One region of the Streptomyces sp. NPDC049970 genome, then DNA from elsewhere that is predicted to be linked to it. Evidence: riboswitches for the same ligand, from Rfam matches in the RefSeq annotation. Region 1 holds a riboswitch; the other holds the start of a gene.

Evidence for each region. A riboswitch is a leader RNA that binds a small molecule or an ion and turns the genes downstream of it on or off. The one in region 1 is predicted to bind cobalamin.
Region 2: linked by a shared signal. The riboswitch ahead of AB0I83_RS29305 (cobalamin biosynthesis protein) and the one ahead of AB0I83_RS14955 ((2Fe-2S) ferredoxin domain-containing protein) in region 1 are both predicted to bind cobalamin.

The regions. Positions count from the first base shown of each region.
Region 1 is NZ_JBFALP010000006.1:330,739-335,447, forward strand. Features, by position in the region: gene metE (5-methyltetrahydropteroyltriglutamate--homocysteine S-methyltransferase) at 1-387, shown strand, start outside; gene AB0I83_RS14950 ((2Fe-2S)-binding protein) at 488-1,174, opposite strand; gene AB0I83_RS14955 ((2Fe-2S) ferredoxin domain-containing protein) at 1,266-1,634, opposite strand; cobalamin riboswitch at 1,731-1,859, opposite strand; cobalamin riboswitch at 2,008-2,191, shown strand; gene AB0I83_RS14960 (ABC transporter substrate-binding protein) at 2,233-3,264, shown strand; gene AB0I83_RS14965 (iron ABC transporter permease) at 3,300-4,376, shown strand; gene AB0I83_RS14970 (ABC transporter ATP-binding protein) at 4,373-4,709, shown strand, end outside.
Region 2 is NZ_JBFALP010000026.1:6,772-11,480, forward strand. Features, by position in the region: gene AB0I83_RS29300 (cobyric acid synthase) at 1-1,156, opposite strand, end outside; gene AB0I83_RS29305 (cobalamin biosynthesis protein) at 1,153-2,097, opposite strand; cobalamin riboswitch at 2,226-2,356, opposite strand; gene AB0I83_RS29310 (hypothetical protein) at 2,506-2,730, opposite strand; gene AB0I83_RS29315 (inorganic phosphate transporter) at 2,743-3,984, opposite strand; gene AB0I83_RS29320 (class II aldolase/adducin family protein) at 4,286-4,709, shown strand, end outside.

The DNA.
Region 1 (4,709 bases):
GGCGGCGTGCGGCCGGACACCCAGATCCACACCCACATGTGCTACGCCGAGTTCGGCGACATCATCCAGGCCATCGACGACCTCGACGCCGACGTCATCAGCCTGGAGGCGGCCCGCTCCCACATGCAGGTCGCCCACGAGCTCGCCGCCCACGGGTATCCGCGCGAGGCGGGACCGGGCGTCTACGACATCCACTCGCCCCGGGTGCCGGGCGCCGAGGAGGCCGCGGACCTGCTCCGGACCGGACTGGAGGCCATCCCGGCGGAGCGGCTGTGGGTGAACCCGGACTGCGGTCTCAAGACCCGGGGCTGGCCCGAGACCCGTGCGGCGCTGGGGAATCTGGTCGCCGCGGCACGCACGGTCCGTGGTGAGCTGTCCGGGTCCTGACCGACCGGGCGGCGCCGGCCGGGGCGCGCGACACGCCCCGGCCGGTGCCCGGCGGACCTCCCGCCGGTGTCGCGGGTCCGAGTGACGGGCCCGGCGCGTCTCAGTCGGCGAAACAGCAGTCCCCGCACTTCGAACCGGCCGGTGTCCGGTAGTACAGGCAGCAACTGCGACGGCGGAAGGCCAGGTCCGGTCCGGTCAGGGATCCCGTACCGACGAGCCTTCCGGTGCCGAGCAGTCGCGTGACCAGGCGGGTGAGCGGCGTCCGCAGACCGGGCCGGGCGGCCAGGAGCACTCCGGCCGAACCCGCCAGCGCGGAGGCCGCGTTCCCGTCCAGCAGGCGGGGGGCGATCTTGACGTCCAGCCCGGCCTCCAACGCCGCCAGGTGCCCCATCACCTCGGTGCTCAGGGCGTGTTCGCGGTGCGGGAGCCGGTCGGCGTACCACCCGGCGGGGTGCGGCAGCCTGAGTGCCGAGCCGGTGTCGGCGCGTTGCAGGGCGTCGAGGTCCAGCACGATCCCGTGGAGCAGGGCGCAGGCCAGCACGGGTGACCAGAGGCGGGCCGCGTGCCCCAGTTGGGCGATGGACACGCCGACGCGCGGATCCCTGGTGCGGTACCGGTCGGCGACGGCCGTGGCGAGGTCGGCGAACCCGCGGGCGTACGACTCCTGGACGGGGTGCCAGCCCTCGCCGGGGCCACCGGTCCGCATGGCGAAGAAACCCCCGAGGGCGGCCGCGTCCTCCATCGCCGCCGCCACGGCGTCCTGGGGCGCCCGAGCCGGATCAGCCATGCCGGGTGCCCTCTCCCCCGTGCGTCGCCTGGTGGACGGCTCCGCGCGGACCGGCCGCTTCGGCACCTCGGTCCACCGGGCGCCGCCGGCCTCAGGTGGCCGCACGGCGCCGGGGAGGCAGGAAGGTGTAGAGGTCGAGGATCTCGGGCCTGGACGCCAGGCCCGGGCCGCCCGCACGCACCCAGGCGGCGATGTCCTCCGTCGCGTCAGGGTCGTTGACCAGTCCCAGCCAGACCGGCCGGCCTCCGGCGGCCCGGCCGGCGGCGGAGGGCTGCACGACGACGACGTTGGCCTGGTCGCACACGTCGAGGCACTCGGAGACCCGCACCGGTGCCTCGGTGCGCAGCCGCGCCGTCTGCGCCGCGTGGTCCACTCCGGTCACCTTGGGACTGCCGCAGCAGCAGTCCCGGCACACGACGATGCGGCAGGGGGCCGGGCCCGCCGTCCTCACCGCCACCACGGTGTCCGAAGCCTCCTGGGCCGGGTTGTCGGGCACGCCGAACCACCCTCTCTCCGGGGAGATCCGCCCCGGTGTACGTCGAGGAGGCGACCGCGTGAGTCTCCTGGCTCCCGGGTCGAAGTCCGTCCCGTCCTCACCGCTCCGTCCGGAGGGGCACCAAGGACGGGACGGATCAACTCGCCGGTCACAGTGGCGGGACCGCGCCGGATTCGCACCGGCTTCCTCGGACCGCCGTCGCCCTGTCGTGGGTCATCATGACATCCGACGGAAGGGGGCCGCCGGGCGCGGCGTCCCGGGAACCCGCCACAGGGGCGGCCCTTTCCGTCGGGGCGCGCGGCGGGAGGCCGGGACCGCCCACTTGACCGCGCCCCGACGGAACGTACTATCACCAGGTCATCGCCGCGACGGGAGACAGGAAGCCGGTGTGAATCCGGCACGGTCCCGCCACTGTGACCGGGGAGTGCGACCCTCGACATGCCACTGCGCGCCGCGTGGGAAGGCCGAGGGGAAGCGTCGATCCGGGAGTCAGGACACTGGCCTGTCGCGGGCCCGATCCGAGGAGCGCGGACTCCCCAGGAGGCTTCACGTGTTCACAGCCATGTCCCTTTCCCCGCAGGCCGTTCGACCCCGCCGACGCACGTCCCCGCGGGTCGCGGCAGGCGCGCTCGCGCTGGCGGCACTCGCCCTGACCACGGGGTGCGGCTCCGCCGGTGGCGCGGGCGGAAGCCCGGAGGGCGGGGTGCAGGTGTCCGAGGGCTTCCCCGTCACGATCGACAACTGCGGGGTGAGGACGACGTACACCGAGCCTCCGGCGCGGGTGGTCACCATCCACCAGCACCCGGCGGAGCTGATGCTCGCACTCGGCCTGGGCGACCACCTGGCCGGTACCGCCTTCCCCGACTCGGCCGTGCTGCCCGAGTTGAAGCAGGAGTACGAGGCCGTCCCCGAACTGGCCGAGAGGGAACCGTCGTTCGAGACTGTCCTGGAGGCGGAACCCGACCTCGTCTACGGCGGGTACGGCAGCGCGTTCGCGGACAAGGAGGGGCGCTCGCGCAAGGCGTTCGCCGACGCCGGGATCGACACCCACCTCAACCGCGAGTACTGCGGCAGGAAGCGGGTGACGATGGAGGACACCTACGACGAGATCCGCACCGTGGGCACGATCTTCGGTGTGTCCGACCGCGCCGACACGCTGGTCTCCGATCTGAAGGGGCGGGTCTCCGAGGCCGCGTCCGCCGTCGAGGGCGAATCCGACATGCCGGTCTTCGTCTACGACAGCGGCGACAAGTCGGCCTTCACCGCGGGCGGCAGGAGCCTGGGGACCGAGCTGATCCGGCTCGCCGGCGGCCGCAACGTCTTCGCCGATCTGGACGACGTGTTCGGGGACGTCTCCTGGGAGCAGGTCGTGGAGCGCAAGCCGGAGGCCATAGCCATCTACGACTACGAGGGTTCCGGGAGCGTCGAGCAGAAGAAGGCGTACCTGCTCGCCCAGCCGGCGCTCGCGGATGTGCCGGCGATCAGGAACGAGCGGTTCGTCGTCCTGCCGCTGACCGCGACCCTGGTCGGGATCCGGTCGGCGTACGCGGTCGGGGACCTCGCCCGTGGGCTGCACCCCGAGAGCTTCCGGTGACCGCTCCGGCCGTGGGCACCCCGGCGGAGCCTGCCGTGGGACGGCGCGCGAAGGGTGGCACCGCGGCGGGCGGGGGGACGTTCGCCGTGGCCCTGCTCGTCCTGACCGCCGTGCTTCTCGCATCCGTCGTCGCGGGTCTGGCCATCGGTTCGGTGCACGTCCCGCCGGGCCAGGTGTGGGGAATCGTGTGGCACGCCGTGGGCGCCGACCGGTCCGCGCCGGACTGGTCGCGGGCCCGCGAGACCATCGTGCTGGACGTACGGGCGCCACGTGTCCTGCTCGGGGTGGTGACCGGCGCCGGGCTTGCGGTCGTGGGGACCGCGATGCAGGCACTCGTACGCAACCCCCTAGCGGAGCCCTACCTGTTGGGGGTCTCCTCCGGGGCGTCCCTCGGCGCCGTGACCGTGATCGTGTTCGGGGTGACTCTGTTCGGGCCGGTGTCGCTCCCGGTCGCCGCGTTCGCCGGAGCGCTGGGTGCCCTGCTGCTGGTGTACGCCACCGCCCGTACGGGGGGCCGCATCACGTCCGTGCGGCTGGTGCTGTCCGGTGTGGCGGTCGCGGCCGTACTCACGGCGGTGCTGGACCTGCTGCTGCTGACCAGCGACCGGGGGAACGAGACGCGCGCGATCCTCGCCTGGACGCTCGGTGGCCTCGGCGGTGTCGACTGGGCCACTCTCCGGCTGCCCGGCGCGGCGCTGCTGCTCGGCATCGGTGTCCTCTCCGTGCAGGCACGCAATCTGAACCTGTTGCTGGCCGGCGAGGAGGCCGCCACCACGATGGGCCTGGACGTGGGCCGCTTCCGGTCGCGCATGTTCGTGCTGCTCTCCCTCGTCACCGGCGTGCTGGTGGCGGCTGCCGGGCCGATCGGTTTCGTCGGTCTGATGCTCCCGCACATCGTGCGGCTGTTCGTCGGCGGTGACCACCGCCGGGTGCTGCCCACGGCCGCGCTCGGCGGAGCGGTGTTCCTCGTCTGGGCCGACATCGCCGCGCGTGTGGTGGCCGCACCGATGGAGATCCCGGTCGGGGTGCTCACGGCGCTGTGCGGCGGGCCGTTCTTCCTCTGGCTGATGCGCCGCGACGCACGGCGCGGCACGGGCGAGGGTGTGGCATGAGGGCAGCCGAACTCGTCGTCGACTCGGTCACTCTCACGGCCGGCGCCCATCAGCTGGTGCGCGACGTGTCGATGACCGCTCGCCCCGGTGAGGTGATCGGCCTGGTCGGGCCGAACGGCAGCGGCAAGTCCAGCCTGCTGCGCGCCGTCTACCGCGTCCTGCGCCCCGCCGCCGGCCGGGTCGGGGTCGACGGGCAGGATGCCTGGTCGCTGCCGGTGCGGCGACTCGCCCGGACGGTGGCGGCGGTGACGCAGGAGCCGGGGGCGGAGTTCGACCTCACGGTGCGCGAGGTGGTCGCCATGGGCCGTACGCCGCACAAACGGCTGCTCGCGG
Region 2 (4,709 bases), on a different contig from region 1:
TCCCGACGGGCCGGCCCAGCACCTTCTCCCGGCCGAAGCGGACGCGCACCGGCAGCAGCCCGAGCCCGTCCACCAGCCCCGCCCGGGACTCCACGTCGTCCTCGACGCGCTCGCCCAGCACCTGGAACCCGCCGCAGATTCCCAGCACCGGACGCCCCTCGGCGGCCCGCCGCAGCAGGGCGTCCGCCAGCCCGCGTTCCCGCAGCCAGGCCAGCGCCTTCACGGTGCCCCGCGTGCCGGGCACGACCACCAGGTCCGCGTCGGCGAGCTCCTCCGCCCGGTCCACGAACCGCACCACCACACCGGGCTCCGCGGCGAGCGCGTCCACATCGGTGAAGTTGGACATCAGCGGTACCGCGCACACCGCGACCCGCAGCACGTCCTCGCCGTGCGGGGGCGCCACCACCGACTCCCGTACGGTGCCGCGCATCGAGACCCGCAGCCCGTCCTCCTCGTCGATGCCCAGCCCGTGGGCGTACGGGAGCACACCGTAGCTCCGCCGTCCCGTGAGCCCGTGCAGCATGTCGAGGCCGGGCTCCAGCAGCGACACGTCCCCGCGGAACTTGTTGACGAGGTACCCGGCGACGAGCGACTGGTCCTCGGCGCTCAGCAGCGCCGTCGTACCGAAGAACGAGGCGAACACACCGCCCCGGTCGATGTCGCCCACCACCAGCACGGGGAAGCGCGCGGCCCGCGCGATGCCCATGTTCACTATGTCCGTACGCCGCAGGTTGATCTCGGCCGGACTGCCCGCCCCCTCGCAGATCACGGCGTCGTACGTACCCCGAAGCTGCTCAAGGCAGTCCACGACCGTGCCCAGCAGCGCCTCCTGACGCCCGCCGTGGTAGCCGCGGGCGCTCATCTCGCCGACCGGCCTGCCCATCAGGACCACCTGGCTCGACCGGTCGCTCCCGGGCTTGAGCAGCACCGGGTTCATCAGCGCCGACGGCTCCACCCGGGCGGCCTGTGCCTGCATCGCCTGGGCGCGGCCGATCTCCGCCCCCTCACGGGTGACGAACGAGTTCAGCGACATGTTCTGCGCCTTGAACGGCGCGACCTTCACCCCCCGGCGCACCAGCCACCGGCAGATCCCGGCCGTGACCACGCTCTTGCCCGCGTCCGACGTGGTGCCGGCGACCAGCAGCCCGCCGCTCATCTTCCCCTCCGTCCCATGGCCAGCCGCCCCGCCGCACACACGCCGAGGGCCAGCACACTCACCCGGCGCGACAGCCGCACCGCGCGTTCGATGTCGGTGACCCGCACGTCCCGGCCGGCCTCCCCGTTGAGTACCGGCCGGTGCTCGACCCGGCCGGCGTAGGCGAGGGTCCCGCCCAGCCGTACGCCGAGCGCCCCCGCGAAGGCGGCCTCCACCGGGCCCGCGTTGGGGCTCGGGTGCCTGTCCGCGTCGGCACGCCAGGCCCGGACGGCCTCGCGCGGGCGGCCCCCGGCGGCCACCGCGAGCGCCGCGGTGAGGCGGGCCCCCGGCCAGCCGGCCAGGTCGTCGAGCCGGGCCGACGCCCAGCCGTAGCGCCGGTTGCGGGCCGACCTGTGTCCCACCATGGCGTCGAGCGTGTTGACGGCCCGGAAGCCGACCAGCCCCGGCACCCCGCCGAGCGCGCCCCACACCAGGGCCCCCACCACGGCGTCGGAGGTGTTCTCGGCCACGGACTCCACCACCGCGCGGGCGATCTGAGGTCCGTCCAGCGCCTGTGGATCGCGGCCGCAGAGATGCGGCAGCCGCTCGCGGGCCAGCTCGACGTCCCCGGCGGCCAGGGCGCCGCCGATGGCGCGCGCCTCGCGGCCCAGCGACGTACCCCCGACGACGGACCAGGTGGCGGCGGCGGTCAGCGCCACGGCCGCGGCGGGGCGGTGGCGTACGGCGCGGGCGGCCAGCGCGGCGGCGCCCGTGGCACCCCCGGCGCAGACGAGCGCGTGCAGGGCGCCCCGGCCCCGGTGGTCGCGCCACAGCACGCTCTCGGCCACCGCGGCGGCTCGCCCGAAGGCGGCGACGGGGTGGCCCCGGCGGGGATCACCGAGCAGCAGGTCGCCGATCAGGCCGGCGGCGGCACCGTACGCGAAGATGCGGTCGGCTCGCACGGATCAGCAGGCCGTCGCGCCTCGAAGGGACCTCGTCACGGGTGGTGCGGGAAGGGACGCACGGCGGCCGGGCATGGCAGATGTCCTCACTCAGGGTCCGCGCCCTGGTTCGACGTGACCGGCGACGAGAGTCTCCTGGCTTCCGGATCCGCAGGTCCTCCGGCCTTCCAGCCCGCGGTCGCGGGCCGTGACTTCCGTGTGGAGGACTGCTCCCCGGTGACAGTGGCGGGACCGCGCCGGATTCGCACCGGCTTCCTCTCCTGTCGCCGTAATGGCCCGGGCAGTCCACCACGCTCTGCGAACGCCCGTCAACCTGCCGTTGACCTGCGAGGCTTCGGCGTGCCCGGACGCACACCGGGCCGGACACACGCACGGTGTGTCCGGCCCGGTGTCACGCACCGAGGAGGTTCAGGCGACGATCAGGTAGATCCCGTACGCGACCGCCACCGCGCACAGCGCGAAGCAGGCGTAGGCACCGGCGCGCGCCGGAGCGTGGGGACCGCCACCGCCCTGAGCCGTCGGCACCTGCCTGGCCAGGCCCAGGATGCCGAGGGTGAAGAGGCCGACGAGTGCGACGGTGATCACGAGGCTGACGCCGAAGACGGACGCGAGAGCTGCCCAGTCGATGTTCATACGGATCTGTCCTTACACCGTGGCCGGTCGGGCCGGGTCGGTCTGGGGGTCGGCCGGGGCGGGGATGGTGGCCTTGAGGTCCGGGACCAGCGTGCCGGCGGGCGGCGGGCTGACCGCCGCGATCGCGGTGGTCACGACGCCCGCGGGCTCGTTGACGTTGGTGTGGTCGACCGGCTTGCGGCGCGACAGCAGCCAGATGGCACCGGAGCCGGCGACGAGCACGACGGCCACCACGGCGACGCCCCAGGGGCCCTGCTTGGTGAGGAACTCCGCCCCGGCGCCGACCAGGCCGGCGGCCGGCAGCGTCAGGCCCCAGGCGATGAACATCCGGGTGGCGGTGGACCAGCGGACCACGCCTCCCTTGCGTCCGAGGCCTGCGCCCATCACCGCACCGGAGCAGGACTGCGTGGTGGAGAGGGAGAAGCCGAGGTGCGAGGAGGCCAGGATGACCGTGGCCGCGCTGGTCTGGGCCGCGAAGCCCTGCGGCGGCCGGAGCTCGGTGAGGCCGCTGCCCATGGTGCGGATGATGCGCCAGCCGCCGAGGTAGGTGCCCAGGGCGATCGCGACACCGGCGGAGGCGATGACCCAGACCGGCGGGTTCGAACCGGGGGCGAGGACGCCGCCGGTGACCAGGGCCAGGGTGATGATGCCCATGGTCTTCTGCGCGTCGTTGGTGCCGTGGGCGAGCGAGACGAGACCGGCCGAGGCGATCTGGCCGGCGCGGTAGCCCTTGGCGGTCGACTTCAGCTGCGCCTCGTCGGTGATCTTCCGGTTGAGGCGGTACGTCAGCTTCGTGGCCAGGAGCGCGGCCACGCCGGCGACGAGCGGCGCGGCGATCGCGGGCAGCAGGACCTTCGTGACGACGGTGCCGCCGTCGATGGAGGACCAGCCCGCCGACATCACCGCTGCGCCGATGAGGCCGCCGAAGAGCGCGTGCGACGAGCTGGAGGGCAGGCCGACCAGCCAGGTCAGCAGATTCCACAGGATGGCGCCGACGAGCGCGGCGAAGATGACCTCGGTTCTGAGGCCGTCCTCGTTGATGATCCCGCCGGAGATCGTCTTGGCGACCTCCACCGACAGGAACGCGCCGACGAGGTTGAGAACGGCGGACATGGCCACCGCTGTCTTGGGCTTGAGTGCGCCGGTCGAGATGGTGGTGGCCATCGCGTTGGCGGTGTCGTGGAAACCGTTCGTGAAATCGAACACGAGAGCTGTCACGATCACGATCGCGAGCAGCAGCGTGATGTGTTCCATTTACCCAGGCAATCGTTCGACGTCAGTGGCACGTGGAACGTAAGCAACCTGGGTGAACGGAAGATGAACTGGGCAGGGCGGCATGGTGACCCCAACCGTTCGCGGCGATTCCGCTTGTGTGCGCGACGGGTAGGCCGGACCGCCGTCGCCGGTGCGGGGACCGGCCCCTCCCGGTGCGAATGGTCCGCTTCCGCGCCGATTCGCCCCGACGGGAGACATGGCTCACGTGTGCCCGCGGAGGCGAACGGGACACCCTCCCTGCCCCTGCCGGGGGCGAGGGGGCGACCCCTAGGATCTCCGCATGAGCGACGGCGATCAGAGCGAGATCCAACAGGCGTGGGACGGTGTCGTCGCGACGGCCCGCAGGACGGCGGCGGAAGGGCTGGTCGTCGGCACCTCAGGCAACGTCTCGGCCCGGGTCGGCGGAATCGTCCTGGTCACCCCCAGCGGAGTGCCCTACGACCGGCTGGGCCCGGGGGACACGGTGGGCGTCGACCTCGAAGGCCGCCAGGTGCTGGGAGAACTCGTCCCGACCAGCGAGCTCCCCCTCCACCTCGCCGTCTACCGGGGGAGCTCCGCGAAGGCCGTCGTCCACACCCACGCCGTGCACGCCACCGCCGTCTCCACCCTCGTCCCCGAGGTACCGCTCGTCCACTACGCCGCGGCCCTGCTCGGCGGCCCCGTCCGCACCGCCGCCTACGCCCGCTACGGAAGCCAGGAGCTCG